2 regions of the Clostridium paraputrificum AGR2156 genome follow, and region 2 is predicted to be linked to the other one. Evidence: predicted binding sites of a transcription regulator. Region 2 holds the regulator's gene; the other holds the start of a gene.
What was found. Region 2 encodes HrcA, which represses chaperone genes, less so after heat shock. Its sites were predicted from a motif close to TGTTAGCACTCNNNNNNNNNGAGTGCTAACA; they were not measured.

Region 1: a site for HrcA is predicted at 7,178-7,208, ahead of groES (co-chaperone GroES). Genes of this name have one in related genera too.

What each region holds. Positions count from the first base shown of each region.
Region 1 covers NZ_AUJC01000011.1:126,167-143,270, reverse strand. The annotation lists gene pilM (type IV pilus biogenesis protein PilM) at 1-657, opposite strand, end outside; gene G594_RS0112695 (prepilin peptidase) at 671-1,432, opposite strand; gene G594_RS20555 (type II secretion system protein) at 1,499-1,900, opposite strand; gene G594_RS0112685 (type II secretion system F family protein) at 1,960-3,174, opposite strand; gene G594_RS0112680 (GspE/PulE family protein) at 3,204-4,901, opposite strand; gene groL (chaperonin GroEL) at 5,154-6,773, opposite strand; gene groES (co-chaperone GroES) at 6,787-7,071, opposite strand; gene G594_RS0112665 (4Fe-4S dicluster domain-containing protein) at 7,410-8,900, opposite strand; gene G594_RS0112660 (HNH endonuclease) at 9,094-9,390, shown strand; gene G594_RS0112655 (DNA-3-methyladenine glycosylase family protein) at 9,598-10,491, opposite strand; gene nhaA (Na+/H+ antiporter NhaA) at 10,731-11,909, opposite strand; gene gltA (NADPH-dependent glutamate synthase) at 12,402-13,802, opposite strand; gene G594_RS0112640 (sulfide/dihydroorotate dehydrogenase-like FAD/NAD-binding protein) at 13,804-14,694, opposite strand; gene murQ (N-acetylmuramic acid 6-phosphate etherase) at 14,958-15,866, opposite strand; gene G594_RS0112630 (PTS sugar transporter subunit IIB) at 16,013-16,492, opposite strand; gene G594_RS0112625 (PTS system mannose/fructose/sorbose family transporter subunit IID) at 16,511-17,104, opposite strand, start outside.
Region 2 covers NZ_KE384122.1:365,669-382,772, reverse strand. The annotation lists gene G594_RS0116640 (histidine triad nucleotide-binding protein) at 95-439, opposite strand; gene mtaB (tRNA (N(6)-L-threonylcarbamoyladenosine(37)-C(2))-methylthiotransferase MtaB) at 469-1,776, opposite strand; gene G594_RS0116630 (RsmE family RNA methyltransferase) at 1,776-2,537, opposite strand; gene prmA (50S ribosomal protein L11 methyltransferase) at 2,554-3,495, opposite strand; gene G594_RS0116620 (nitrite/sulfite reductase) at 3,619-5,163, opposite strand; gene dnaJ (molecular chaperone DnaJ) at 5,325-6,452, opposite strand; gene dnaK (molecular chaperone DnaK) at 6,551-8,410, opposite strand; gene grpE (nucleotide exchange factor GrpE) at 8,475-9,089, opposite strand; gene hrcA (heat-inducible transcriptional repressor HrcA) at 9,119-10,150, opposite strand; gene hemW (radical SAM family heme chaperone HemW) at 10,324-11,448, opposite strand; gene G594_RS0116590 (hypothetical protein) at 11,504-11,941, opposite strand; gene G594_RS0116585 (hypothetical protein) at 12,026-12,295, opposite strand; gene lepA (translation elongation factor 4) at 12,509-14,314, opposite strand; gene G594_RS0116575 (hypothetical protein) at 14,442-14,768, opposite strand; gene G594_RS0116570 (stage II sporulation protein P) at 14,833-15,882, opposite strand; gene gpr (GPR endopeptidase) at 15,962-16,936, opposite strand.

The DNA.
Region 1 (17,104 bases), on a different contig from region 2:
AAAATCCTTATCTACTGTACTTAATATTCCACTATCTTTATATTTTTCTAGTATAAGTTTTCCCCATTCCATAATTGTAATATTGGAATCATCAGAATCTATTCCAATTACTCCAATAGTTTTTATTCCTTTTGTTGTAGATTTTCTTAAATCTCCAAAGACTCTAGCTACTACATTCGCATATAAGTCTATTGCCTTTACATTAAGCCTTAAAGTTTTTCCAAGTTCCATAAACGCATCAATCTTATCCTTAGAACAAGCTACTACAAGAACATCACATTTTCCTGTTCCATCATTTTTATTTTGATTTATGATTTGGTAATCAAAATAATATTCGTCTACTCTATCTCCCATGAACTGCCTTAACTCAAAATCTACTGAATCTCTCATAGCTTCATCTTTTGCAAATGGAATGTTTAAATGTCTTGTAATAATATCCTCGCCTCTTACAACAAAAGCAACATCCTTAGTTTTTGCCTTCTTTATATGCGGTGCTATTGCTCCTGATATTATGTTTACATCTAAAATTCTCCCATTATCAAATGAATTTCTCGGAGTTTCAATTGTAGTACCATTAGATATTTTGTATCTTGTTCCAACTAAAATTGAAATAGTTTCTTTATTTATGTCTATTGCAATTAAGTCTTTTTCGAACATACCCCCACCTCACTTACCTTATAAAACTTAAATACCATTGTAAAATTTCACTTCCAAAAAGAAGTGTTATATATGATGAGAGAGCTATATAAGGACCAAATGCCATGGTATCCTTGCCCCCTCTTCTTTTCCATATCATTAATACAAATGCAGCCATTCCTCCTAAGACTATTGAGATGAATAAATTTAACATATTCATCTTAAATCCTAGAAACAATCCTACAATACCTATTATTTCTACATCCCCCCAGCCCATTGCTCCAAACCAGGCAAAGATTGATATTATTAGGACTGGAATTGCTATTCCTAATATAATACTAATAAAGCCTACTTGTTTATTCATAAAAAACTCAATTATAGTAAAAAATACTCCAATTACCACTAAAACTATAATTGTTGAATCGTACACATCTTGAGTTTTAAAGTCTATTATACCAATAACTATTAAAATACTTGTAAAAATCATATATTTTAATAATTCAATTGTAAGTCCAAATTTTAAATATAAAAATACAAAAAGCAACCCTGTTGCTCCCTCAATCAATGGATATTGCTTTGATACCTTTTCTCCACAATATCTACATTTTCCTTTTAAAAATAACCAACTAAATATAGGCACTAAATCCCATACTTTAAGATTATGTCCACAACTTCCACAATGAGAAGGCGGATATGCTATTGATTCTTCTTTGGGTATTCTATATATGCATACATTCAAAAAACTTCCAATAATTGTTCCAAAGATAAATATCATTATGCTAATAATAAAATCCATTTAATTCTCCTATTTCAGAATAGCCTCTTATACATTAAAGAGGCTATTCTAATAATTAAATATATACTAGTTTGCTATTGATGAAGGATCCCCTGATGCAGTTGCAGCTTTTAATTCATCCATATCTACATCACCTTTTAATTCGCTTACATCATTACTTGTAACTGATACATATTTTTCCCAAGTACTTGTATTGGTGGTATACTCTGACACAACATCGTCTACAGTAACAGTACCTGGATCTGTTCCAACACCTCCAAAAGTTATATCTGGATCCTTTGATATCATTGTCTCATATGCCATTCTTACATTCCTTGCTTGAGTAATTACCTTAGAATCTTGTGCATCTTCCATATACCCAATAACTTTTGGTACTAACACTGCAGCTAAAATACCAATAATAGCGATAACTGCAATAAGTTCAATAAGTGTAAAACCTTTCTTTTTCTTCTTAGCTAATTCATTCATAAATTATACCTCCTAAAAATTAATTAATATTTATATAAACTTTAAATTTATATACAACTTTACATTCCTTGAATAGCATCCATCATATTAAACATTGGAAGCATTACTGCAAGAATTATAATTAAAACAACTCCAGCAAGTCCAATAATTAACAATGGCTCTATCATTGTAATTAATTTATCTACTGCTGCTTCTGCTTCACCATCATAATATTCAGCCGTCTTCTTAAGCAAAGCATCTAAGGCTCCTGTTTCTTCACCAACAGTTATCATTTGAGTTAACATTAACGGGAATATATCTAAATCTTCTATAGTTTTTCCTATTAGATTTCCTCTTTTTATATCCTCTTTTGCATATTCCATCTTACTTTCAACATAAGAATTTTCTAATACATTAGTAGATATTTCTAAGCTTTTTAAAATAGACATTCCAGAATTATTTAAAATATAAAATGTATTTGCAAACCTACTAGCCATTATTTGTGCATTAATTGATCCAAACAATGGACCAGTTATTTTATTTTTATCTCTCCAAAGGATAAAGTTTTCATCCTTATCTAAAACTAACTTCTTAAAGGCTATAGCTGCTACTGCTATTAATAAAACTATATACCAATAAGCTGATACAAAATTACTTATCGCTAAAATTATTTTTGTTGGTAACGGCAACTCCCCTCCAGCTGCTGCTAAGTTATTTACAAACTGGGGAACAACAAATATAAGTAAGAAAATAACTATAAGTACAGCAAAAACTCCTACTACTTTCGGATATGCGGTTGCAGACTTTATCTTTCTTTGTTGTTTATATAACTTATCATAATACTCAGATACCTCATACATTACTGTATCCAAATTACCTGATGCTTCACCTGCTGTTATCATATTTACCATAAAGTCTGGAATTCCATCCTCATACTTTAAAGCGTCTGACAAAGCTCTACCTCTTTTTATTTCTTCCTTTGCTCTTCTTAAAACATCTTGAAGAACCTTATTCTCAGTTTGCTCTATACAAAGTTCTACACATCTTAACATTGGCATACCTGATTGAAGAGTAAATGCAAACTGTCTACTAAATAAAGCTAAATCTTTCAATGTTATCTTTTTTAAGAAATTCAAATCAATATCTTTATTTAAAGCACTTTCTCCTTGTATATCAGTAATGTAATATCCTCTTTCTCTCAAGCTAGTTACAACTTCCTTGCTTGAATTAGCCTCCATACTCCCACTAATAGCATGATTGCTATCATTAACTGCACTATATCTAAATATAGCCACTAGAACTCCCCCTCTCCTTTATGAATACATCATTCTCTTACTACAGCTACCCTTAATAATTCATCTACAGTTGTAATTCCTTCATAAACATGTTCCATACATGCCATTGTTAGTGTTTTCATTCCATCTCTAATAGCAATATCTTTTAACACATCTGAATTCTTTCCTGCTGTAATTGCATCCCTAACATTTCTTTCAATAGGAAGTATTTCATAAATACCAATTCTTCCTTTATAGCCTGTCCCATTACAATGTGGACATCCTTCTCCCTTAGTTAAAATTATCTTTTCATCACTATCCCTACCAAGAATTCTTTTTTCATATTCTGAGGCATAGTACTTTTTAGCACACTTGGTGCAAACCTTTCTAACAAGTCTTTGTGCAATTATTCCTGTTACAGATGTTGATATTAAATATGGTTCAATTCCCATATCAACTAATCTAGCAACTGAGGATGGTGCATCATTTGTATGTAGTGTACTTAAAACTACGTGTCCTGTAATAGCTGCTCTAATGGCTATTTCTGCCGTTTCACCATCTCTAATTTCTCCAACCATTATGATATCAGGGTCTTGTCTTAATATTGATCTAAGACCTGATGCAAATGTTAATCCAGCTTTTGCATTAACATTTACTTGATTTATACCATCAACCATAAATTCAACTGGATCTTCTACTGTAATAATATTTTTATCTATAGTATTTAATTCATTTAAAACTGCATATAAGGTAGTTGATTTACCACTTCCTGTAGGTCCAGTTACTAGGATTATCCCAAAAGGATTTTGCAATATCTGTTCAAGTTTTTTCATGTCATCCTTTCTCATTCCTAGGCTTTCCTTATTCATAAGGCTAGAATCTTTAGAAAGAATTCTTATAACCACCTTCTCACCATTTACGGTTGGAAGGATAGAAACTCTCAAATCAACTGCTTTTCCATCTATATTGGTAAGAATTCTACCGTCTTGTGGAATTCTTTTTTCTGCAATATTTAAATTTGCTAATATTTTGATTCTTGTAATCAAAGTATTTTGTGACTCTTTAGGTATACTAAGCATATTTTGTAAGCTTCCATCTACTCTTGCTCTTACTCTAACTTCATTTTCAAATGGTTCTACGTGAACGTCACTCGCACCCATTCTGATAGAGTTTTGTATTATAGTATCTACTAATTTAACAACTGGAGCATTAGCCGTAGCTTTTTCAAGTTCTGAAACTTGCTTTTCTTCTTGCTTTTTCTTAGTATTCTCTTTTTCTTTTTGAACTAAATCTTGTGCTACTTTTTCTGCATATTGTTTCGTATAAAAGTTTTTAATAGCTTTTGATATAGAGTCTTTTTTTTCTAATACTTTTTTAACATTAAGTCCAGTTACTACCTTAACATCTTCTACAGCCATTAAATTAAAGGGGTCTGACATTGCAATATATATATCATTTCCTTCAATTTTTATAGGTAAAATATTATGTTTTCTAGCAATAGATTCTGATACTGATCTTATGGCATTTTCATCTATATCAATGGAATCTAAATTAACTTTTTTTATTCCCAATTGTAACTCAAGAACAGACAAGATATCGTTTTCACTAACTAGTCCTTCGTCAACTAATATTTCCCCAAGTCGTCTTCCGCTTAAAGCTTGTTTCTTTAAGGCCGACATTAAATCCGATTGATTTATCTTCCCTGCTTGTACTAAAATATCTCCTAACCTTTTCTTAGTCCTAATCATCTTCTCACCACTATTTCCTACTTTATATTAATTATACACTTTTATGGAATAAATTTAAATAATTTACACAGTTTTTTTGACGACATTTTCCACTAAATCCATTTACTTACTAGCTCTACTTTCTTCATATATCTCCTATGCTTTTTATATAAATTTAATTTTTTTAAAAAACTCTTAACATTTATGATATTTTATTACTACACACGTAAAAAAGAGAGATAAGGACTTTTTTCCTTATCTCTCTAAAACTTCTTAGTACATTCCACCCATTGATGGGTCTGGAGCTATCGGAGCTTCCTTTTCAGGAAGATCTACAACTGCAGCTTCAGTTGTTAAGAATGTTGATGCTACAGATGCAGCATTTTGAAGCGCAGACCTTGTAACCTTAGTTGGATCAACTATACCGGTCTTTATCATGTTCACATATTGGTCATGTAAAGCATCATAACCTATACCAGCTTCACTATTCTTAACTTTTTCTATTATAACTGAACCTTCTACACCAGCATTCTTAGCTATTTGTCTCATTGGTTCCTCTAAAGATCTAACAATTATATTTATACCAACTTGAGTATCTGCAACATCAGACTTTAATTCATTTACCTTATTTATAACATTAACATAAGCTGTTCCACCACCTGGTACTATTCCTTCTTCAACAGCTGCTTTTGTAGCTGCTAAAGCATCTTCTATTCTAAGCTTTCTTTCCTTAAGCTCTGTTTCAGTTGCAGCACCAACTTTAATGACTGCCACACCACCAGCTAGTTTAGCCAATCTTTCTTGTAGCTTTTCTTTATCAAAGTCTGAAGTTGTTTCTTCTATTTGACTTCTTACTTGAGTGATTCTTTCTTTTATAGCATTAGAATCTCCCTTACCATTTACTATTACAGTGCTTTCTTTAGTAACCTTAACACTATCTGCTTTTCCTAACATATCTATAGTTGTTTCTTTTAAATCCATTCCTAATTCTTCAGAAATAACTCTACCACCTGTTAGTATAGCTATATCTTGAAGCATTTCTTTCCTTCTATCACCAAATCCAGGAGCTTTTACACCTACACAAGTAAATGTTCCTCTTAACTTATTAACTACTAATGTAGCCATTGCTTCTCCTTCAATATCTTCAGCAATAATTAATAGCTTCTTTCCTGATTGAACTATTTGTTCAAGTATTGGAAGTATTTCTTGTATGTTAGAAATCTTCTTATCTGTAATTAATATATATGGATTATCTAGGTTAGCTTCCATCTTTTCCATATCAGTTGACATATAAGCTGATACATATCCTCTATCAAATTGCATACCTTCTACTACATCTAATTCTGTTCCCATAGACTTAGATTCTTCAATAGTAATAACTCCTTCGTTACCTACTCTCTCCATGGCATCTGCAATTAACTTACCAATTTCCTCATCAGCAGCTGATATTGCAGCAACTCTTGATATATCTTCTTTACCTTCTACAGGCTTAGATATTGCTTGTATTTCTTCAACAGCTTTTTTAACTGCAATATTAATACCATTTCTTATTAACATTGGATTAGCTCCAGCTGTTACATTTTTCAAACCTTCTCTAACAATTGCTTGTGCTAAAAGTGTAGCTGTTGTAGTTCCATCCCCTGCTACATCATTAGTTTTTGTTGCAACTTCTTTTACAAGTTGAGCTCCCATATTTTCATATGGATCTTCTAATTCTATTTCTCTTGCAATTGAAACACCATCATTAGTTATAAGAGGTGCACCAAATTTCTTACCTAAAACTACGTTTCTTCCCTTAGGTCCTAAAGTTACCTTTACTGTATCTGCTAGCTTATCAACACCAACTTGCATTGATCTTCTTGCTTCTTCACCAAACATTAACATTTTAGCCATAATAAATCTCCTCCTATTCCACTACTGCTAATATATCTTCTTGTTTTAAAATAGTGTATTCTTCTCCATCAACTTTAACTTCTGTTCCTGCATATTTAGAATATAAAACTTTATCCCCAATCTTAACTTCCATTGCTACTCTATTTCCATCTACCATTGCTCCTGGACCTACAGCAACAACTTCAGCCTCTTGAGGTCTTTCTTTTGCACTACCTGTTAAAACAATTCCGCTTTTTGTTGTTTCCTCGGCTTCTAACTTTTTAATTACTACTCTGTCTCCAAGTGGTTTAATATTCATAACAATACCTCCTATAATCTCCTTATATATTTATAACCCTGTTTCTAACCCGACATAGTTAGAATCTATAGTTTTTGTAGGCCTATAAAAACTTATTTTTATCCTTTGTTAGCACTCACTTTAATAGAGTGCTAATACAATTATTATAATATCCTCCCTATCCATTTTATTCAAATATTATCTTCTATATTATTACCTTAAATAACCTAATTATAACTAACTAGGCTTAAATATTTTCTATTTGCTTAATTTTTCTAACTATTTCAAATAATTATTTATACATAAGAAAAAACTACAAGAATACTAATTATGATATTATTCTTGCAGTTTTTAGATACCTATCTTTCTAAATTAATTTCTTTATATTCTTTTAAAGATTTATTTGACAATACCGTCTTTTTAGTGGCTTGAATATTAGTCTTATTGAATACTCCTTTTGCTCTTAAAGATGGAACTATTGTACCTGCACCATTTATACATCCACCTTCACACATCATACCTTCAATAAAGTTACCACTTAATCTTCCAACCTTAGCCATATTCATAGTTTTCTTTATTTCTATTCCACCAGATACCTTAACTGGTTTAAATTCTACATCTACTCCTGCTTCTTTTATATAGTTTTCTATAGCTGCAGTTAATCCTCCAGCAGTTCCAAAACCTCTACCAAATATAGATGCATCATCTACAACTTCATTCTCACATTCTGCAGGATCTATATCAAATGCTTCAAATAATGCAATAAGCTCCTCAAATGTAAGTACATAGTCTACAGCTCCCTTAATACCATCTCTAACGGCTTCGCTCTTTTTAGCTGTACATGGACCTATAAATACCACCTTTGAATCGGGATCATTCTTTTTAATATATCTACCTGTAGCTACCATTGGCGAAACTGTACCTGATATCTTATCCTTTTGATCTGGGAACATCTTTTCAATATAATTTAAAAATCCTGGGCAACAAGAATTAGTCATATAATTCTCTCCCTTTTCCATTCTTTCAACAAATTCATTACTTTCATGAACAGTAACTCCATCAGCACCACATGCTGCTTCTACCATATCAATAAATCCTAGTTTCTTTATTGCATTTTTAATTTGTCCATATCCTATTTTTGCTCCAAACTGACCAGTTATAGCAGGAGCTACTACTGCATACATCTTTCTTCCCCTTGCTAATCTCTTTGCAACTGGTACAATTAAACTCTTATCAGAAATTGCACCAAAAGGACATGCTGACATACAAGCTCCACAGTTTACGCATTTTTCTTCTTTTATAATAGACCTTCTTGTTTCTGGATTAACATCCAAAGCTCCTGTTGGACAAACTTTTTTACAAGGTCTCATAACTTCTGAAATAGCATCATAAGGACATGCTTTTTTACACATACCACATTCTTTACATATCTCTTGATTTATATATGCTCGTCCAGCAATATAACTAATTGCATTAAAATTACATGCCTCTTGACATCTATGTGCAAGACAATTTCTACAAGAATCTGTTACACTATACTTATTTATAGGACACTTATCACAAGCTGCTTCGATAACATAGATAATTTGTTCATCAGGTCTAATGTCTATTAGCTCTAAATCCTCTGTATCCCCATTAGCTAGAAACCCTGATGCAAGCTTTGCTCTTTCTAAAACAATAGCCCTCTCTTTATAGACACAGCACCTATACATTGCTGTATCACCTTTAATTACTTCATAGGGCACTTTTTCAATCGCCTCTTTAGTTAACTTATCATCCTTTGCTAATTTAGCTACAGCTGTTAGTACTTCATGCTTCAACTTATTTAGTTGCGTTTCAAATTGGAACATACAATCACCTCTTCATCCTTCTTTTATACCCTCATAGTTACTTTATTTGTAATTACTATTAAATTATAACATATATACTCATTGGTAAAAAAGGTGAAATATATTGTCGGAATTTTCTGATTTTATTTTGTTTGTATGTATATTTCATGTTATAATTGTTCTTGTCTAAATTCTATATTCATAGGTGATAATTATGATAGCAGTTTATAAATGTGAATTATGTAATAGAGAAGTATCTCAATTAACTGAGCATCATTTAGTTCCAAAAGAACGTGGTGGAAAAGATTTTCCTACAGCTAATTTATGTATTACTTGTCACAAACAAATTCATGCTTTATATACTAATCGTGAATTAGCCGCTAGACTTTTTACCCTTGATCGTTTAAGAAATGATGAAAAAATCAAACGTTACTTAAAATTTATATCCAAGCACTCAGGTGATACTCACATTACAATAAAAAAATCAAAAGCTGTTCGTTGCAAAAACTAAAACTCTATGTGATTAGATTCTCACATAGAGTTTTTTTATTCCTATTTGACTATTAATTTTTATAATATAAATAATAAGAATTTTTTTAATAAAAGAATTTATTTTAAAAATATAATTTATATTAATAATATTATTTTTATAAGAAATATAGTATAAGAGAAATCTTCTAGAGATTTCTCTTATACTACAAGTTCATTATTAACTTATCTATTCTTCTCCAACCTTTATCTTATTCTCTCTAGCATAATAGAATAAATACTGTTGAGCAAATCCAGCTAATTCACCAAATTTATCTCTAGCAAATATTCTTATTTTATTTAGAGAAGCATCTTCTGCACCATAGAAAAATATCATTGCTCTCTTTACCCATACATCAACTGGAAAAGCTGAGTACTTTCTCATAGAGAACAGCATTATGCAATCTGCAACCTTTGATCCAACTCCCTTGAAGTTTTGTAGCGCTACATGACACTCATCTGTATTAAGTTTTGATATTCTCTCCAAATCAAAATCATAGCTATTTTCATTTACTTTAGCTATTGTATCAACTATATATTTACTTCTAAAAGACGCGCCTGTCTCCTTTATTTCCTCTTCTGTTGCATCTTTCAATTGTTCTGGAGTTGGAAATGTGTAATAAGTATTTCCTTTATACTCAATTGGCGTTCCCCACTTTTCAGAAATCTTCTTTATAGTTTTCATTATTGAAGGAATACTATTTCTTGCAGAAATTATAAAACTTATTAACAACTCAAAATGTTCTTGGTTTAAAAGTCTTATTCCATAGCCATATTCAACGCTTTTTCCTAATATCTCATCATGAGCTAGGCCAGCCTTAATTTCTGAATAGTCTCTTTTTAAATCAAAATAATCTAACCATATATTATTAAAATCCTCTTCATTAGTATTTAAAATAGTTACTTTATCATCTTCTTGAATAACTTCTATTACTCTTCCATGAGCTACACCTATATAATTTAACTCACCAACTTTTTCCCATCTAAAGCATTGGCCACACTCTAAAATTTGTTTTATATTAAAATTCTTTACTCCATCTAAAATTACTTTATCATTATCAATTACTATATTGTTAACATCCATATATTTCACCTATTTCTCTTATATTTCTTATAATATTCTTCCTCTTAATACAAAAATATTATTCATTATTATAATTTATATTATATATTGTTTAATAATTAATATCAAATAATCTTACTTTATATACGTTTAAGTAGTTTATTACAACTTTTTATTATGATTTACTTATATTCTAGAAACTAAAAGTAAAAAGGTAAGTTGGATATTTATATTCTTCTAGATGTCAAAAAAGAGCTACGTTATACGTAACTCTTCTTACTTCCAAATAATTTTATTGTTATAAAGGCGATTAAGCATGATACTATAGCGGCTAATAGTATTGATATTTTAGCTAAATCTAGAGCCTTATTCATACCTGCAAATGCTATCTCTGAAACAAATATTGACATTGTAAATCCAATTCCTGCAAGCATTCCAACTACTAATAATTCTTTCCACTTAACACCTTTCGGTTTTTCTACTACATTTAATTTTGATAATACTGAAGTAAATAATACTATTCCAACAGGTTTTCCTACAACCAACCCAATTATAATTCCTAATGATAGCGGAATTGTATCTATTGTTACAGAACTTAAATTTAGAACTATAGCAGTATTTGAAAATGCAAATAAAGGTAAAACAATTAAATTTGCATAGGGACTTAAGGAATGTTCAATCTTGGATAAAATACATTCTTCCTTCTCATCTCTTGCTATTGGAATAAGCATGGCTAAAAGAACTCCACTTATTGTTGCATGAACACCACTTTGATATACAAAATACCATAAAAATAATCCTAAAATTATATATGGTGAAACTTTTCTACACTTAAAAAACTTATTTAAAGTAAATAATAAAAACATTATTAATCCTGCAATTATTAAAGGCACCATTCTCACACTTGATGAATAAAACACCCCGATAACTATTATAGACATCAAATCATCTACAACTGCTAATGTTAATAAAAAAATCTTTAACGCTGGGTTTAAGCTCTTCTTAAAAATCATAAAAGCTCCAACTGCAAATGCAATATCCGTTGATATTGGTACACCAACACCACTAGAATAGCTTGTACCTTTATTTATTAAGTAAAATATTATTGCTGGAACCGTAACTCCACCTATTGCTCCTACTATAGGAAAAGATGCTTTTTTTATATTTGATAAATGTCCACTAACTATTTCTTTTTTTATTTCACAACCTACAACCAAGAAAAATATTGCCATTAAGAAATCATTAACAAATGCATGCATTGTTACACCTTTTACAACTTCAGTTTCAAAAAAGTGATGATATTCGTTAACTAAAGACGTATTTGCTATTACTAATGCACATAAAGTTGCTGCTAACAATAATGCACCTGGTAATAGTTCTGATTTAATAACATTTTGTACTGTATCTGCTAGCTTCCATCTCTTTTGTGTAAAATCCATATTTTTAACCTTCTTTACTGTTTTTTCTTAAGTACTTGAACTAGTATATTTAATTTTTATAAATAAGGCAATACCTAGCATTGATGGCTATTTAACAATGATATCTAACCATTTAACTCTTAATACAAACAATAAAACTCCTTAAAAAGTTTTATATACCACTTTAATGTTGATTACATAAACTTAATTGAGATTCAAGATTATTTGTTTATATTCTTTTAAATACTCCATATTTTTCTTTTTATGGATTCTGGTAAGAATATTTAACGTTTTTTCTATTTATATAAACTTTAACAACCACTTTTTTAATTCTAATTATTGATAATTTTCTTAATATTTAAAACCTACAAATTATTTCTATAGCAATTTTAATTATAAAATCCATATTTATGTTATTTTTTTAACTATTTTCTAAAATATTTTTTTATTTTTTTAAATAAAAAACCCTAAATATGATATATAATTAAAAATCCATCACATTTAGGGTTTATTTTACTTAAAGTTTTCTATTTTATTTGATAAGTATTCATGAATTCCTGCTGCTGCTTTTTTACCTGCTCCCATTGCTAATATAACAGTAGCAGCTCCAGTTACAGCATCTCCACCTGCAAATACCCCTTCTCTTGAAGTTAATCCAGTATCTTCAGATGCTACTATACATTTTCTTTTATTTATTTCTAATCCTTTTGTAGTAGATGATATTAAAGGATTTGGCGAAGTTCCAAGAGACATTATTACTGTATCTATATCTAAAATAAATTCAGATCCCCTAATTTCTACTGGTCTTCTTCTTCCTGATTCATCAGGTTCTCCTAACTCCATCCTTACACATTTCATTCCACTTACCCAACCTTTTTCATCACATAATATTTTTGTTGGGTTAGTAAGTACATCGAAAATAACACCTTCTTCTTTAGCATGATGTACTTCTTCAACTCTTGCTGGTAGTTCTGCTTCACTTCTCCTATATACTACATGCACTTCAGCACCTAGTCTTAAGGCTGTTCTTGCTGCATCCATAGCAACATTTCCTCCACCAACTACAGCAACTTTTTGTCCTGCTCTAATTGGAGTTGAGTATCCATCCTTATATGCTTTCATTAAATTATTTCTTGTTAAGAACTCATTAGCTGAAAATACACCATTTGAATTTTCGCCAGGTATACCCATAAACTTAGGTAATCCTGCACCTGAACCTATAAATACAGCTTCAAATCCCTCATCTTCAAATAATTCGTCTATTGTTATAGTCTTTCCTATAATAACATTAGTTTCAATCTTTACTCCTAATTTTTTAACATTGTCTATTTCTGTCTTAACTACAGTATCTTTAGGTAATCTAAATTCTGGTATTCCATACACTAAAACACCACCAGCTTCATGTAAAGCTTCAAATATTGTAACATCATATCCTAATTTAGCTAAATCACCTGCACATGTTAAACCTGCAGGACCGCTTCCTATAACAGCAACCTTCTTGCCATTCTTAGGTAATGTTTCAGATAAATCTACTTTATTCTCTCTAGACCAGTCTGCCACAAATCTTTCTAACTTACCTATTGCAACAGCTTCCCCCTTAATACCAAGAACGCATTGTCCCTCGCATTGGCTTTCTTGAGGACATACTCTTCCACAAACAGCAGGTAATGCTGATGATTCTGCTATAATCTTAGCTGCTTCTTTAAAGTCTCCTAATTTAACTTGTTCTATAAACCTTGGTATTTGAATACTTACTGGACACTTAGAAACACATCTTGGATTTTTACAGTTTAAACATCTTGATGCTTCCTCCATTGCTTCCTCTTTTGTATACCCTAAACAAACCTCTTTAAAGTTTGTAGCTCTTACCTTAGGAGCTTGTTCTGTAATTGGTACTCTCTTCATATTAGGCATATTACTCTTCACCTCCGCAATGTCCACATCCACCATGATGGGTGTCTCCTTCAGCTAACTTTAAAGCTGATCTTCCTTCTTCAGTTTTGTACATGGATTGTCTTCTCATAGCTTCGTCAAAATCTATTAGATGTCCATCAAATTCTGGACCATCAACACATGCAAACTTAACTTCCCCTCCTACAGTAACTCTACATGCACCACACATTCCTGTACCATCTACCATAATTGGATTCATGCTTACTATTGTAGGAATATTTAATTCCTTTGTAAGTAAAGCAACAAACTTCATCATTATCATAGGTCCAATTGCTACTACCAAATCATATTTCTTTCCTTCATTATTAACTAAATCTTTTATTTTATCTGTTACTAATCCTTTAAATCCAGAAGATCCATCATCTGTAGCTATGTATAAATTTCCAGCAACTTGTTCCATCTCTTCCTTTAAAATTACAATATCTTTATTTCTTGCCCCAACTATAACATCTGCTTTAATACCTCTTTCAGATAACCATTTAACCTGTGGGTATACAGGAGCTGTTCCAACTCCACCTGCAACAAATAGGATATTTTTCTTTTTTAATTCATCTAAATCTTCATGCACCATTTCTGACGCTTGTCCTAAAGGACCCACAAAATCCCTAAAGTATTCCCCAACTTCTAACTCTGCCATTTCTTTTGTAGATGCTCCTAATGTTTGAAAAACAATAGTTACTGTCCCCTTATTTGCATCGTAATCACAAATAGTTAATGGAATTCTTTCTCCCTTTTCATCTATCTTAACAATTACAAATTGTCCTGGATGAGCAGATTTAGCAACTCTTGGTGCTTCAACATCCATAAGATAAATATTTTCTGTCAATAATCTCTTGTTAGTGATTTTAAACACTTTCATCCCCCCATGCTTTTGCTTATTTGGTATATTATTGTATATTATACAATAATATCTTTCACTTTATCAATAAATTCACAAAATACATCTATCTAGAAAAATATATTTTGGTGTATCTTCTTAATTTGTGATAGGTATAGACACCATTAATTATATTTATAGGTGTATTAATTTTTCATCTACTATTAGTTGTTCACTACAAACCCATAGTACTAAAAAAAGACGCCCAAGCGTCTTTTTTTAATCCAAAAATCATACAACTACTTTATAGCTTGTAGTGCTTTATAAATTGTATTATCATTTTCTTCTAAAAACTTAATACTTTCTTCCTTGTTTAATTGAGAAAGAATCATAAATACAGCAAGTTTTACTCTCCCTTCACTTATTTCTAGATACTTTTCAGCTTCTTCCCTAGATACTCCTGTACAATCAACAATTATTTTCTTACTTCTTTCAACAAGCTTATGATTTCCCGCTCTTACATCTACCATGTAGTTACCATAAACTTTACCACTCTTAATCATAGAACCAGTTGATAACATATTAAGAATCATCTTCTGTGCTGTACCTGCTTTTAATCTTGTTGATCCAGTAATAACTTCTGCACCAGTTACAACTTCTATAGCAACCTCACCAAGCTTAGAAAGTTCTGCATTTCTACTACAGCTAACAGCTATATGTGCTGCCCCTACCTCCTTTGCATACTTTAGTGCCCCTTTTGCATAAGGAGTTCTACCAGAAGCACTTAAAGCTACCACTGCATCATTTTCATTTAAATCTAATTTCTTTAGCTCTTCTATAGAAAGTTCTTCAAAATCCTCTGATCCTTCTTGCGCATAGACAGTAGCATTGTGTCCCCCTGCAAGAACACCAACAACTACACCAGGTTCAACTCCAAATGTAGGTGGACATTCACAAGCATCTAAAACACCAAGCCTTCCTGAGTTTCCTGCTCCTACATATATAAGTCTTCCCCCTCTTATTAACCTTCCATAAATTAAATCCACAGCCTTTGCTATGTTTTCCACATCTTCTTTCACAGCTTCTGCTACCCTATGATCTTCTTCATTAATAAGTTTGATCATATCTAATGTTGATAATTTATCTATATTCTTTGTATTTTCATTAACTTTCTCAGTATCTAATTTCCCTAAATCAACTTTTACCATGGTTTATCCTCCTACTAAAAAAGAATGACTTTTTTAGTTAATAGTGAAGATGAACAATAATTAGCAATTTCTTCGAAATTACATATGTTACTATTCGTTGCTACTACTTCACCATTCACCTAAAGTCATTCTCCTATTTATCTTTACTATTTTAAAATATCTTTTAACTTACAATCTGGATCATCAGGAACCATTATGGCAGATATATCTACTCCTGCATCTAATAGCTTATTAAAATATTCCACATCAGTATCAGTAACATTTACTGATCTCTTTATTGATCTTGTTCCTTCTTTTGCAGCCATATTTCCAACATTAAATGAAGTAATGTCTAATCCTGCTTGCTTTAATTCCCAAATATCCTTAGGATTCTTAACTATTAATAAAACTCTTTGTCCTTCATATTTACCTGCAGAAATATTCTTAATTGCTGTTTCTTTACTAATGATAGAAGTTCTAACCGAAGCTGGTGCTACCATTCTTAATAAAGATTTTTGCATTTCATCTACTGCAACCTCATCATTAACAACCATAATTCTGCTTATTGACAAGGAGTTTGTCCAGAACGCTGCAACTTGTCCGTGTATTAATCTATCATCTATTCTAATATGAACTATCCCTTTCATTATTACAACCTCCAAATATTATGCTAAAATTCCTAAATTAAATAATACTATTGATAATACGATAAGAATTAAAATAACCCTTGTAGAATTCATTTTCTTTCTACCTAATAACCAGTAAGTTAATGCAACAATTGCTACTGGTACTAACCCTGGCATAATCTTATCTAAGATTTCTTGAGCAACTAATTGAGCTTCTCCAGATGTATAAACATACGGTACTGTTGCCTTAACAACTGTTGGTATCAAAGCACCAATTACCATTAGTCCAAGCATTGAAGCTGAATCCGTAATATTTTTTAATACATTTCCTACCGAAGCAACTAATTTGGCACCTTGTTTATATCCAGCTTTTATAAACCCTCTACTGATTATAATCTTAGCAATGTTAGCTAAAATCCACATATAACATCCAATTGAGCTTCCTTCTAATGCCATATAAGCTGCAATTGAACCAAATACAGTGTTTAAAGTAACACCGAATAATGTATCACCTATACCAGCTAAAGGCCCCATAAGACCAGTCTTAATTGCCGCAACTGCTTCTCTTGATTTTGCTCCTTCTGCCTCTTCTATAGCTAAATTTGCTCCTAATACAAATTGTCCTGTTACTAT
Region 2 (17,104 bases):
ATTCTAAATTCAACTCAGCTACGGGCTTAATAACACATGCTATATTATACAATAGTAAGGTTGCTTGTGTCAATAATTCTTAAAAATTTAACTATTAGCCTGGAGGCCAATTTAAACTTCTTCCTCCAAGAACATGAAAATGCATATGATGTACAGTTTGACCTCCATCATTCCCTGTATTATTTACAATTCTGTAGCCTTTTTCAGCAATACCTAGCTCACTAACTAGTTTATTAATTACTAAGAAAATATGTGCGACCACAGATGCATTTTCTTCTTTTAAGGCATTAGCACTTTCTATATGCTCCTTAGGTATTACCAAAAAGTGTATAGGTGCTTCTGGACTTATATCATAAAAAGCATATACCTTTTCATCTTCATATACTTTTTTACTTGGTATTTCACCCTTTATGATTTTACAAAAAATACAATCTTCCATAAATTCACCCCCTTCTAATAGTAACTTTTTTATTTCACAAGAGTAGCTACAGCATAATCTCCTAAAGCTTCTTCTATCTTGCAATTTACTATTTGACCTTTTAAGTTTTCTTCTATACCTTTAACTTCAACCTTAACATAGTTTCTAGTATATCCTTCATATACATCATCTTTCCCTTTTACTGGTTGTTCTATAAGTACATCCATAACTCTACCAACAATAAATCTAGTAAAGTCACCTTCATTTTTATCATTTAATTCTATAAGAGCTTTACTTCTTTTATCCTTAACTGTTCCATCTAATTGATTTGGCATAGTTGCAGCCTTTGTACCTTCTCTTGGACTATATTTAAACACATGAGTTTTTGTAAGCTTTATTCTCTTTAAGAATTCATAAGTTTCATTAAATTCTTCTTCTGTTTCTCCAGGGAAGCCAACTATAACGTCAGTTGTAATAGAAACATCTTTAATATTTTCTCTTAAAATATTAACTATTCTTTCATACTCTTCAGCTGTGTACCTTCTATTCATTCTCTTTAATGTAGCATTACATCCACTTTGAAGAGAAAGGTGGAACTGAGGACATAGCTTCTTCATATTCCTAATTTTTTCAATTACTTCTGGAGTAAAGAAAGCTGGTTCTATAGATCCTATTCTTACTCTTTCAATACCATCTAGTTTTTCTATTTCTTCTAATAAATCAACCAAAGTGATTTCACCATCTAAATCTAGCCCATATGATGCAGTATGAATTCCTGATAATATTATTTCCTTAAATCCATGTTCTGATAACTTATTTATTTCGTCAAGAACTTGTCTTGGTTCCTTTGAACATACTGATCCCCTAGAATAAGGTATTATACAGTATGCACAGAATCTATTACATCCATCTTGGATTTTTAAGAATGCTCTTGTCTTATCTTGATACTCTTCTATATTTAATGCCTCAAATTTCTTATTTCTTAATACACTTTCAACGTATATTTGTGCTGTTTGTTCATCTCTAGCTTTATTTACATAATAAACTACATCACCCTTATTTCTAGTCCCAAGAACAACATCAACGCCTTCTATTGCTGAAACTTCCTTTGGTGCTATTTGTGAATAACATCCTACAACAGCTATTATAGCATCCGGATTAAGTCTTCTAGCTCTACTTATAATTTGTCTAGATTTCTTATCTCCCATATTGGTTACTGTACATGTATTTATAACATAGACATCAGCAACTTCTGTAAACTCTGTCACCTCATATCCTTCTCTTATAAACTTTTCTGCCATAGCTTCTGATTCATAATGATTAACTCTACATCCTAATGTAGAAAATGCAACCTTCATTAAACATTTCCTCCTAAATCACCTAACTCATATTGCACTAAAGCAGTTGCTGTAAATCCAGCTGTTTCCGTTCTTAGAATCCTACTTCCTAGCGTAATAATATAGGCACCTTTTTCTTTTAGTCTTTCAATTTCTTCTTCCTCAAAACCGCCTTCTGGTCCAACCATTATACCGATCTTTTTAACATTATCTAATCTTCCACTATCCCTTAAATCCTTTATTACACCTTTAATTCCAAAGTTTTCAGTGTTCTCATAAGGAACTAAGAATAAATCTAATTTCTCTAATTCCTCTAAAACATCATCAAATGATATTGGCTCATCTACCCTTGGAATAAGGCTTCTCTTACTTTGCTTTGCAGCTTCAAGAGCTATTCTATTAAGCCTATCAAGCTTCTTAAACTCTCCCTTAAGTTTAACATCTACTCTATCAGTAATAGTTGGTACAAACTTTGATATTCCAAGTTCAGTACCCTTTTGAACTATAAGGTCCATCTTTTGTGACTTAGGAAGACCTTGGTATAAATAGATTTCTATTGGACTTTCATTATCTACATCTAACTTTTCTAGTATATCTATAATAACTTCAGTCTTTGAGATACTTTTTATTTTCCCAAGGAATTCATCACCTATGCAGTTATTTAAAACTACCTCTTCCCCCTCAATTAATCTTAAAACCTTATATATATGTTTAACATCATCACCTAATATTTTTCCTTCATTAAAATTAATATTTTCAGCAGGTGTGAAAAACTTATGCATATACTTCTCTCCTTAACTACTTAAGTTTTGCTATTATGCAGTTCCATTCCCCATCCTTATTAACCTTAACAACTTCAAAACCGCATTCTTCTAACTTATTAGTAACCATTTCTACTCTATCATGTATAATTCCTGATGTTATAAAGTATCCATTTGGCTTAATTACTCTACTTACATCTTCAGTTAATATACAGATAATTTCTGCTATAATGTTAGCTACAACTATATCAGCCTTACCATCAATAACTTCAATTAAGTTTCCATGTAGAATTTCAATATTGTCTATGTTATTGAATCCTACATTTTCTTTCGCTGATTCTACCGCTACTGGATCTAAGTCAACTCCAACTGCAAGTTTTGCACCAAGCTTAGCTGCTGCAATGGCAAGTATTCCAGAACCACAACCAACATCAAATACAGTACTGTCTTTTTGAACATACTTTTCTAAAGCTTGAATACACATTCTTGTAGTTTCATGTTCACCTGTTCCAAATGCCATTCCTGGATCCAATTCAACTACTAATTCTTCATCTTTTACCTCATATTCTTCCCATATTGGTTTGACAACTATTTTCTCTCCTACCTTTGAAGGCTTATAGTACTTCTTCCAGTTGTTTGCCCAATCTTCTTCATACATTTTTTCAAACTCTACTTTACCTTCACCCACATCAATTCCTAATGATTTAATTTCTTCAACCTTTTTATTGATATAAGCTATTATTTCATCTATATTATCTTCTTCTGAAAAATACCCTTTAACAACTGCAAATTTACCCTTGTGTTCTAGTACATTTATATCTGCAAAGTCCCATGTTAACGGTCCTTGTTCTCTACCTAATATATCTTCTGGATCCTCTATAGCAACACCCTTACAATCTAGTCCGTAGAATATACCAGAAATCGGTTCTAAAGCCTCACTTTTGGTAATTACTCTAACCTCTATCCAAGTTCCTTCCAAAAAAATCAATCCTTTCGCTTATTCTTTGACTAATATAATATTTTACACTTTACATTTAAGTTATGTCAAGGAATGCCTTATATTAACAAAGGGTTGTATCAGCTTGGATACAACCCTTATATTTTATACTGAATATTTATTTACTAAGTTCATAAATTCATCTTCTTTTATGTAATCTTCAAACTTAATATTACCCTCTTCAAGCTTCATAGCTAACTCATATAAAAATTCTGGTATTCTCTCTGGTAACATATCTCCCTTAAATTCACCTAACCTTACATTTTCCACTGTAAAATCTCCATTTATAAACAATCCAAAAACATCTTTTACAGCATCATCTACTCTCTTCTTCTTACCTGTAAAGCCTATCTTTCCTATTTCATGTACTCCACATGAATTTGTACATCCTGAAATATGTACTCTTGGCATTAAATCTGAAGAATAATCTTTCCCTTTAAAGTAGTCTATTATATCAAACAATAACCCTTGACTATTACCTATTCCTATTTGACATGTTGGAACACCTATACACGCCACGCTATGATATATTTCAGCTTCTCCCCCCATCTTCTTAGTAATATTCAATAAGGTTTCTGCTTCTTTACCATTTAAGTTTCTAAAGTATACTCCTTCAGTCATTGCAAGTCTTACTTCTACATCCTCAAAGTTATCTATAGTATCTAAAATCTCTCTAAGATCCTCTAATTTCAATTGTCCTCCTACTGGATGCAAATATACAGTATAAAGTCCCTCTTGTTTTTGCTCTATTAATCTCTTATCTTTAACTTCTGTTTTTATTCCTTCTTTTTTTATCTCAGTAGGATGAAGCTTTAATTCTAATCCACCTTTTTCTTTTTCAGCTTTTGTATAAAGCTTAAATTGATTAACAAACTCTTCATCGCCCATTCTATCAGCTATATATCTAATTCTAGCTTTAGCTCTATTTTTATAGTCTCCTTCTGCTATAAAAAGATTAGTCATTCCTTCAATATAATAAAGAACGTCCTTAGCTTCTATCAATTCATCTAGTTCTATAGCTTTTCTTGGATTATTTCCAAGTCCTCCACCTATATAAACTTTGAAATATTCTTTTCCATCTCTCTTTACAGCAACAAAACCTAAATCTTGCACTGTACAATGAGCTGTATCCTTAAAAGAATTAGAAAAAGATACTTTTAACTTTCTAGGCAACTTATATGTATAAATCTTCTTTAGAAAGTGATTACCAACAGCTAATGCATATGGAGTTGGATCAAACTCTTCTTCCTTATCAACACCTGCTAAGGGTGAAAGAGCTACATTTCTTGGAAAGTTACCTCCAGCTCCTCTAGTAAATAAATTCACTTCTAATCCTTCCTTCATTAAATCACAAGCACCATCTAATGTTAACCCATGTAACTGTATTGCTTGTCGTGTTGTAAAGTGAATGCCACCAAGACTATGCTTTTTAGCATAGTCATAAATTAAATTTAATTCATCTGAATCAGTTACCCCAGAAGGTATTCTAAATCTTATCATAAACTCTTTTCCACCACGGTGTGCATACATCCCCATACCACCTGATTCATGTTTAAATTGCATCAAGTTTAATTCTCCATCTAAAAACTTATGACCAACCTTTCTAAAATCTTCAATTTCACCTAATAGTATTTCCTTTAAACTGTTCACATCTCCACCTCATATTAAAAGTTTTTCTTATGTTTCTATATAATCTATTCTATATTCATAGTTTTTCCAAGTCCAATAGGAATTATTTATACTATATATAGGAAAATTGTTATAAGAAAAAAAAGACTGTGAAAAAATACTATTCTTTCACAGTCTTTTCTTTATTTATTAAATAAATTAAATCCTTTTTTGTGAGACTTATGCTCGCCTTCAACAGCTTCACCAGTTGCTTCCATAAATGCAACTAAAGCTTCTTTGGCTTTATCACTTAAATTCTTAGGAATATCAACTACAACCTTAACGTATTGATCTCCTCTACCTGATGAATTAACTCTAGGAACACCTTTTCCTTTAAGTCTAAATAGAGTTCCTGATTGTGTTCCTGAAGGAACTGTGTACTTAACATCTCCATCAACAGTTGGAACTTTTATTTCTGTTCCAAGTGCAGCTTTAGCCATAGATATGTGAGTATCTACATATATATCATTACCCTTTCTAGTAAATTGCTTAGAAGGTGCAACTCTTATCTTAATATATAAATCTCCTGGTGAACCGCCATTTTCACCATGTTCACCTTGACCTCTAAGTGGCATTACATTACCTGTATCTACACCTGCTGGTATCTTAACAGTAATCTTTCTATTCTTTCTAACGTGACCTTTTCCATGACATGTATGACACGGAGTATCTATAACCTTACCTTTTCCTCCGCACTTATCACATGTAGTAGTACTTACAAAGCTTCCTAATGGAGTCTGCCTTTGTACTCTTACTTGACCTGAACCTCCACAAGTTGGACATGTATTAGCACTTGTTCCAGGCTCAGCACCTGATCCATGGCACTCCTCACAGTTTTCACTTCTTGTTATAGATATCTCTTTTTCTGTACCAAATACAGCTTCTTCAAATGTTAAACTTAAAGTATATTCAATATCATTTCCTCTTACTGGACCATTTCTTCTTCTACCTGATCCACCACCACCAAAGAATGTATCAAATATATCTCCAAAGCCTCCCATATCAGAGAAATCAAAGCCACCAAATCCACCTGCACCGAATCCTGCTCCTGGGTCAATTGTTCCAAATTGATCATATTGAGCTTTCTTTTCAGGATCAGAAAGCACTTGATAAGCTTCATTTATTTCTTTAAACTTTTGTTCAGCTTCCGTATCCCCTTGATTTTTGTCAGGATGGTATTTTATAGCTAGCTTTCTAAAGGCTCTTTTTATTTCATCATCACTAGCGCCCTTTTGAAGCCCTAGGACTTCGTAGTAGTCTCTGCTTGCCATCTATTTTTCACCCACCTAATTTTTATTAACTTTAGAAAAGGGAAGACGACTTTTGCCTTCCCTCTCTTATTATATAAGATTCATATTAATTGTGACAACTATTTATCTTCATCTACTTTAAAATCTGCATCTACAACATTGTCATCATGTGGAGCTGATCCTGCACCTGGGTTTCCTCCCATGTTGTTTGGATCAAAACCTGCACCTGCTGCTCCATTTGCATTAGCATCTGCATAAATCTTAGAAGATACAGCATAGAATTCTTGAGTTAATTCATCCATTGCCTTCTTGATAGCTTCTAAATCTTCACCATCTTTAATCTTCTTAACTTCTTCTAATTTAGCTTCAATCTTAGCCTTATCTTCAGCTGATACCTTATCTCCAAGTTCATTTAATGTCTTTTCAGTTTGGTAAACAACTTGATCAGCATTGTTATGAACTTCTATCTTTTCTTTTCTCTTCTTATCTTCTTCAGCGAACTTTTCAGCTTCCTTAACAGCTCTATCTACTTCATCATCACTTAAGTTAGTTGAAGCAGTGATTGTGATATTAGCTTCCTTACCAGTTCCCTTATCTACAGCTGATACCTTAACAATACCATTTGCATCTATATCAAAAGTAACTTCGATTTGAGGGATTCCTCTTGGAGCTGGAGCAATTCCTGATAGAGTAAATCTACCTAAAGTCTTATTATCAGCTGCCATTTGTCTTTCACCTTGAACGATATGAATTTCAACTGAAGTTTGACCATCTGCTGCTGTTGAGAACACTTGGCTCTTTCTTGCAGGGATAGTTGTATTTCTTTCTATTAATGCAGTAGCAACTCCACCTAAAGTTTCAATACCTAAAGTTAATGGAGTAACGTCTAATAATAATACGTCTTTAACTTCACCAGTTAAAACACCTGCTTGAATAGCTGCACCTATAGCAACACATTCATCTGGGTTAACTCCCTTTGAAGGATCTTTTCCTGTAAAGCTCTTAACTGCTTCTTGAACAGCTGGAATTCTTGTAGAACCACCAACTAAAATCACCTTATCAACTTGATTCATTGAAAGACCTGCATCAGATAATGCTTTCTTCATTGGCTCAATTGATCTTTGAACTAGATCATGAGTTAATTCATTGAATTTAGCTCTAGTTAAGTTCATATCTATATGCTTTGGACCAGTTGCATCAGCAGTTATGAATGGTAAGTTAATGTTTGTTTGAGTTGAAGATGATAATTCTATCTTAGCTTTTTCAGCTGCTTCTTTTAATCTTTGAAGAGCCATCTTATCATTTCTTAAATCTATACCATTTTCAGCTTTGAATGTTTCAGCAATGTAGTCCATAACCTTGTTATCAAAGTCATCTCCACCTAGCTTAGTATCCCCATTTGTTGATAATACTTCGAAAACTCCATCTCCAAGTTCTAGGATAGATACATCGAAAGTACCTCCACCTAGATCATAAACTAATATCTTTTCACTCTTATCAGTCTTATCTAAACCATATGCTAATGATGCAGCAGTTGGTTCGTTTATGATTCTTAATACTTCAAGCCCTGCTATCTTACCAGCATCCTTTGTCGCTTGTCTTTCAGCATCATTGAAGTAAGCAGGTACTGTAATAACTGCTTGAGAAACAGTTTCACCTAAGTAAGCTTCTGCATCAGCTTTGATTTTTTGAAGAATCATAGCTGAAATTTCTTGTGGTGAATAATCTTTACCGTCTATATTAGTTTTATGATTAGTTCCCATTTCTCTCTTAATTGATATTATTGTTTTATCTGGGTTTGTAATCGCTTGTCTTTTAGCTACTTGCCCAACTAATCTTTCTCCATTTGCTTGGAACGAAACTACTGATGGAGTAGTTCTAGCTCCTTCTGAGTTAGCTATAACGACTGGTTCTCCACCTTCCATTACTGCTACACATGAGTTTGTAGTACCTAAGTCAATACCTATAATTTTTCCCATAATTTATTCCTCCTCAAACATAGATAAAATCTAGTTTTTATTTCTTATATATTAAAATTTTTAATTAGTTAGCTACTTTGACTACAGTATGTCTAATTACCTTGTCGCCTCTTTTGTATCCTTTCATAAATACTTCAGCAACTACATTAGTTTCTAAAGATTCATCTTCAATATGCATTACTGCTTGGTGCAAATTAGGATCAAATTCTCCTGAAGCATCTATTTCTTCTACACCTAACTTATCAAATGAACTTTGAAGACCCTTTATTGTCATTTCAATACCTTTTTTTAGATCTTCTACACTTCCATCAGCTGCCAATGCTCTTTCTAAGTTATCAACAACTGGTAGTATTTCTTTTATTACATCTGCACAAGAATCTGTATAAATTCCTTCTTTTTCTTTAGCAGTTCTTTTTCTATAGTTTTCATATTCAGCAGTAACTCTAAGAAGTCTATCTTTTAAAGCTTCTACTTCATTATTAAGTCTTTTAACTTCATCCTTATTTTTTCTAAGCATAGCCAATTCATCCTCTTCACTTTCTCCATTAGTGCTTTCTTCTTGAGCTACTTCTTCATTTTCTAATATTTCTTCAACAACATCTTCCTGAACTACTTCTTCATTTATTTCCTCTGTAGTTTCTTTTAAGTCTTCTTGAACATTCTTATTTGTTTCTTCCATTATAAACTCTACACCTCTTCTCGTTATTTTTAATCTAAGCCTTGGCCTTTTAACATATCATTAAGTTCTTTCATAACTTGAGCCATTATTGAAATCACCCTTGAATAGTTAATCCTTTGTGGACCTATAAGCCCTATTGTACCAATTGGTCTATCTCCTAATGAGTATTCTGCTGATATTACACTACAATTTTTGGCTCCTGGTATATAATTTTCATCACCAATTTTTATTGTAATATCTCCTTTAGGTTCAATAAGCTCAATTACATAATCTTTATTATAAAGAAGATTTAATATCTCCTTAGCGCTTTCTATATCATTGTATTCTTGATAGTTAAATATATTTGTTGTTCCTTCCATGAATATTTCAGATGAATTTTCTTCTTTTAAACTATCATATAATGCTGTTACTATTGCATTAAACAAATCATCATATCCAACGAAATCTCTTTTTAAGTTATTTATTACCTCTAAGTTAATTTCGTCTATTGTAAGATTTTGCAATCTTGAATTTATGACTTTATTTATGGTTTGTAACTCTTCAACTGAAGGAACTTTAGCTACCTTTATTCTATGATTTTTAATTACTCCGCTATCAGTTACAATAACAGAAACCAAATTAAATTCATCTACCATCAATAATTGAACTGACTTAATATAGCTTTGTCTAACGGATGGTGTTTGTACTACACAGGTAAGATTAGTCAATTCAGAAAGTAAAGTGCTTGCTTGTTTTACAATTTTATCTACTTCTAGCATTGCACAATCAATAAGATATTTTTTAATCCTTAATTCTTCATCAATGGAAAGCTTTGACCTTTGCATTAAGTTATCAACATATAATCTATAACCTTTGCTAGATGGCACTCTCCCTGCTGATGTATGAGGTTGCTCTAAATATCCCATATCCTCTAAATCTGACATTTCATTTCTTATTGTTGCTGAACCAACACCTAAATCATACCTTTTTGCTATTGTTCTAGATCCCACTGGCTCACCAGTATTAATATAATCATTTATAATGGCTTCTAAAATTCTAATTTTTCTATCATCAATAGCCATAACCTCACCTCGTATTGTTAGCACTCACCAAGTTTGAGTGCTAATGACTATATTTAAAATATATTATTTCTTTATTCCTTTGTCAATTTCAAATACTTCTCACCTTTTTCTATTTTCTTCAAAAAACCATGATTATTTCACTTTATTTCTATTTTTCTTTAGTTTTCTAAATATTACAATATCATATCACTCATGACCATATTAGAAAGCTCTATACCTTTATCAGTTAAATATATTCTTCCTCTTTTTCTTTCTAATAATCCCTTGTTTATATTACCTTCAATAACATCTTTATAGACATTATCTACATCAGTATGAAATCTTCTTTTAAACTCTTCCTCTTCAATACCACAATTCATTCTTAATCCCATAAACATAAATTCTTCTATGTTATCATTTTTAGTATTTATAATCTCTTCATCTACTATACTTTTACCACTACCTATTCTTTTTATATACTCTCGTAAATCATCTATATTCTTTATTCTCTTTCCATCTATATACGAACTAGAAGATGCTCCAACTCCAATATATTCATTACACATCCAATACACTTCATTATGTAAACATTCTTTACCTTCCTTTGCATAATTAGAAATTTCATATTGGTGATACCCATTTTCTATAAGGATATTTTTGCATTTCTTATACATCTCTCTCTCTTCTTCCTCTGATGGAAGCTTTAACTTATCTTCATTATATAATTTATAAAAAGGTGTTCCTTCTTCAATAATTAAACTGTAGGCAGATATATGTTCTGGATTTAACTTTGCCACTTCTTCTAAACTATCAGTCCAATCCTTGACACTTTGGTTTGGCAATCCAAACATCATATCTATATTTATATTATTAAAACCTACACTTCTTGCTAAATTATAATTATCTTTAAAAGCTTCAAAAGTATGTATTCTTCCAATTCCCTTTAACAAATTATTTTTTGTAGTTTGTAACCCAAAACTTAATCTGTTAATTCCTCCGCCCTTCATAATATTAAACTTTTCTTCTGATACAGTACCTGGATTACATTCTATTGTTTTTTCTGCATCTTCAATAAAATTTATATTTTTTATTCCCTTCATTAGCTTACTTAAATTTTCTTCATTTAAATACGAAGGTGTTCCTCCTCCAATAAATAAACTTCTTACTTCATAGTCTTTTATTTTCTCTTTTAATTCAATTAATAAAGCCTCTATATAATCACTCATCAAGTCATCTTTTCTTGCATATGACGGAAAATCACAATAAAAGCACTTTTGCTTGCAAAAAGGTATATGAATATATAATGCTACTTCCTTCATAAATTAATTCCTCCCAAAACAAAAAGAGGCACTTTAATAGCACCCCTTAAGTTTATTATAGTAACGCTTCTGCTTCTTCTTTTAACAATTCTATTTTACTTTCAGCTTCTACAACCGAAAAATCATAAATTTCTTTAAAGTTAAAGAAATAATTTGCAAAGGCTATTTTTTTATCTCTTCTAATATCTAAACTAACAGCTATCTTATCAAGAAAATCTATTTCTTTATCTCCATATTCCCCATCAACTAAAGCTAGCCCAACTAATTCAAAATAAACTATAGACTTAATTCTATTTTTAGATTTTTTTAATACATTAATAATCTCTTCATAAGATAAATTTTTAATATCTTCTTCCTTTAAACTTAATTCATCTAAATAATCATATATTAATCTTTTTTCTTCCTTAGCAAATGTTTCATCCACTTTAGCAAATTGAGTTACTAAACTTAAAAAAGCACTAGCCTCTTCTGTATTTAATTCAGTTAAAAACATAATAATCCTCCTAATTAACTTCTCATTATTATCTTAAATCTATTTTATAGGATAATTACTTTATTTGCAAAAATAATTATAATATTATTTTTCCTTTAGATCTATATCAATAGTATTGTGCATTAAAACATCTCTATAAACATTTACTATTTCTGTATTTATCTCTTCATCCCCTAACTTAATATCCATCCATGAATGATCACCATGAATTGCTAAATAGCTATCAACCACTCTACCAGTTAAAATTACAGGTATCACATCTCCATTTTTTCTTCTTACAGTTCCTGTAGTATAACCTTTTCTCCTTAACTTCTTTGGTTTTATCTTAGTGTCTCTCATTAAAGCATCTAACATTATCATCCCTCCAATAAATTTTATTTCTTTAAATTATATTGAGAAGATAATATTTTAATTACAAAAGCAATCCAGCCATAATGAAATTATTTTTTTCTAACATCTCATTATATTATTTTTATTATTTTTACTTTAAAAGAATATATATTCTTTTAAAAAATATATTTTAGGTAGATAAAAAAGCTCAAGCTTAAATTGCTTGAGCTTTCGTTATTAATCAACTTTTAATACAGCCATGAATGCTTCTTGTGGAACTTCAACAGATCCAACCTGTCTCATTCTCTTCTTACCTTCTTTTTGCTTTTCAAGAAGCTTCTTCTTTCTTGAGATATCTCCACCATAACACTTAGCTAATACGTCTTTTCTCATTGCCTTTACAGTTTCTCTAGCAATAATCTTAGAACCTACAGCTGCTTGTATCGGAACCTCAAACATTTGTCTTGGAATTATTTCTTTAAGCTTTTCTGCAATTCCTCTTCCCTTATGGTAAGCTCTTTCCTTTGGAACTATCATTGATAAAGCATCAACAACATCTCCATTTAATAATATATCAAGCTTAACAAGTTCTGTTTGAACATATCCCTTAAATTCATAATCAAGAGAAGCATAACCTCTTGTTCTTGATTTTAATGTATCAAAGAAATCATACACTATTTCATTTAGAGGCATGTCATAAGTTATTACCGCTCTTGTTTCCTCCATATATTGCATATCAATATATGTTCCTCTTCTTTCTTGGCAAAGCTCCATAACTGCACCCACATAATCTGTTGGTGTAATAATAGAAGCCTTTACTACTGGTTCTTCCATATAATCAATTTCAGTTGGTTCAGGAAGATTTGTAGGGTTTGTAATATCTAAAACTTCTCCGTCAGTCTTTATTACCTTATAAATAACTGATGGTGCTGTTGTAATAATATCTAAATTAAATTCTCTTTCTATTCTTTCTTGAATTATTTCCATGTGTAATAATCCAAGGAAACCACATCTAAAACCAAATCCAAGTGCTATAGAAGTTTCTGGTTCAAAGTTTAAGGCAGCATCATTTATTTGAAGCTTTTCTAATGCTTCCTTTAATTCATCATACTTAGCTCCATCAACAGGGTATATTCCTGAGTAAACCATTGGTACTGCTGGTTTATATCCTGGTAATGCTTCAGCTGTTGGTCTATCTGCATAAGTTATAGTGTCACCAACTCTAGCATCTCTAACATTTTTAATAGAAGCCGTAACATATCCAACATCACCAGCTCTTAATTCTCCAATTGGGAATAGTCTTGGAGTGAATACACCTACCTCAACTACATCATAAACCTTATCTGTAGCCATTAACTTAATTTTAGTTCCAGGCTTAACAACTCCATCAAGAATTCTTACATAACAAACTACACCTTTATAGCTATCATAGTAAGAATCAAATATAAGTGCCTTTAAAGAAGCATCTTCATCTCCTTCTGGTGCTGGTAATCTTTCAACAATCTCTTCTAAAACCTGATCGATATTTAATCCAGTTTTAGCTGATATCATTGGAGCATTCTCTGCTTCAATTCCTATTACATCTTCAATTTCTTGTTTAACTTCTTCAGCTCTTGATGAAGGTAAATCTATCTTATTAATTACTGGTGCTATTTCTAAATCATTATCTAATGCTAAATAACAGTTAGCTAAGGTTTGTGCTTGTATCCCTTGCGTTGCATCTACCACTAACAAAGCACCTTCACAGGCTGCTAAGCTTCTAGATACTTCATATGTGAAGTCTACGTGACCTGGAGTATCTATAAGATTTAGGATATACTCATTACCATCATCTCTTCTATAAACAAGTCTAGCTGCTTGTGATTTAATTGTAATTCCTCTTTCTCTTTCAAGTTCCATATTATCAAGAACTTGAGCTTCCATTTCCCTTTGTGTAAGAGTTCCTGTAGCTTCTAAAAGTCTATCTGCTAAAGTAGACTTACCGTGGTCTATATGGGCTACTATTGAAAAGTTTCTTATATATTGTTTTCTATCATTATTCATATATTAAAACTGTCTTATATAGACAGTCACTTCACCCCCATTATAAGAATCAGCTAAATTATAACATACACCACTTACTGTGTGTCAATAAAAATAGAATTTATGGGGTTTATCCATTATTTGTTTATTAATTAAACAAATCTTCTACTTTAGAAAAAACTCCCTTAGCAAAGTTTATTAAATTTGATTCCGATTTTATAATAAAATCCTTTTCTCCTAATCTAACCATTGTTTCTTCATCTTCTTCAACATATATTTTTACAGGTGATTTATCTTGAATGAAATTAGAAAAATCCTCACCAAATTCTTCACTAACTAATTTATAGTTATCGTTTGTGTTCCCTAAAGGAGATAAAGCTTTTGTGTTTAATATATTAACCTTTATTAAACCTATTAAAGTAACACAAAATAATACTATTAAAAATATTGTTTTAAACACTTTCTTTTTACGCAAAAAGAACACCCCCAAAGATAATTTTATATCTTTAAGGATGCTCATTAAGAATATTTTTATACATCTATTTCCTATTTAAATGTTCAGCTATTAATCTTGCAATATATTTCGCTGTATTCATTGCTTCTTGCGTGGTATTAACATTACCTCCACATTCTATTAACAAAGATCCATCTGACAAACCAAGATTTGGACCACATTTTGCTCTTTTATAATCTGTCCTTTGTCTTATTAGTCCAGGAAACAACTCATTAGCCTTTCCTTCAAACTCGTCTACTAACGCTTTATTAGCCGCATATCTACCACTATTTTGCCCTAATACAAACATTATCTTAGCAACATCTTCATTATTAATATTTGCTGTTACTGTCTTTTTCTGAGGGCCACCATCCCTATGCAAGTCTATAATTAAATCAAAATCTCCATACTTTTTCAAATATGATTTAACTGTATTTCCCGATACCTCATAACAGGTTGTAAAAGACAAATAATGATTAGTCTTATCATGTATTACTGAAATACCATAATCATTTTCTAAAATCCTAGTTAATTCTTCTCCAATCCCCACTACATTCTTACTATTATCCACTGTATCACTAGGTCCATCTGAATAACCTTCTGTAGTATGGGTATGGTATATTAAAACCCTAGGTTTTGAATGATCTATATTTGTTTTTAAACTTTTATCATAAACCCCACTTACCTTTGACTCAGTAGGCTCTACTTTTGAAACTGATTCATCATTTAAGAAAAATGGATTTACTGTTATAGATGCAATACTTGCATCTTGTTCACTAAAACCTTGCTTAAAAAAGCTTATCTCATTGTTTATTATTCCAAAATGACTTAAATTGTTTAGCCCTAAAGCTTCTAAGCATACATTTTTTAAGGTCATACTACTTTCATGATAATCCGATTCATCATAAGCCTGTTCCTCAAACAGCGGCAATCCAAAATTTAGCATTTGAACATATGCATAGCCCCCTCTTTCATTACTAGATATTAGAACCTTATATACTCTAAATGCAAATAAGGTAATACAAGCTAACAAAACTACTATACCAATATTTATTTTAGGCCCTATCCCTGGTTTCTTTATTCCTTTTTTATACATATCTTTATAACCCCCTAGCCTTAAATATTATTACTTTAATATTTATATGAGGGTTTTACATAATTATTATTGTTTTATTCTAATTTAAAAATTTATTTATATCTTCCATTGTCATATTAGGTTGCAGTGCTATATTAATTCCATTAGATATAATTTTTGATAATGACTCTATCATTAAATCAATCTCTTTTGGTGTAACAACTAAATCTCCCACAAAAGGTTCTAATACTTCTCTTATCAATGCACCTTTTTCATTTCTGTCAATATTTTTAAGCATATTAAAGAACTCTTTTCCCTCTTCTGCTTGATTTATAAAGTTATCTAATACTAAATCTATAGTATCATTAGCTATAGTTGATGCATGCACCACTGTAGGAACACCTATTGCTATCACCTTAACTCCTAGTGTTTCTTCATTTATTTTCATTCTATTATTTCCAACTCCAGCACCTGGAGATATTCCTGCATCACTTATTTGTATGGTCTTATTTACTCTTTCTACCTTTCTAGAAGCTAGTGCATCAATACAAACCACTAAATCTGGCTTTATCTTTTCTACCAAAGACTTAATTATTTCTCCAGTTTCAATGCCTGTTACTCCTAAAACACCAGGTGCTATAGCTGCTACTGGAATAACACTATCATCAATAGCCTCCGGCATAACTGCCTTTAAATGCCTTGTTACCATAATTCCTTCTACAACCTTTGGCCCTAAAGCATCAGGTGTTACCTGCCAATTTCCAAGACCTACAACTAATGCTGTTTCATTCTCCTTTATTCCTGCTAGATTTTTCAAAGTTACTCCAAGCACCTTTGAAACACCATCCATAAGCTCTCCATCATAAGCTGTATACTCTGGAATATCTAAAGTTATATAAGTTCCTATAGGTTTTCCCATCTTGTCTGCTCCATCTTCATTGGTAATTTCCACCGTAGTCACTATAGTTCCTTCTACCTCTTCTTCTGTTACAATAACACCATCAATATCCGATTTATTCTGTTCTTTATAAAAATCTCTAGATTCAATAGCTAAGTCTGTTCTTACATTTATCATTACTCCACCTCATCACAATAATAGTCTCATTTGTATTTTTCCGTTTTACATAAATTTAATACTTGAATATAGAAACTTTCAATGCTATAATATGGTGTGTTGAATATGACTCGTACGCAGATTTCCCCAAAAACTGCAGAGGCCCTATAAAATTTAGAGGGGGTGAAT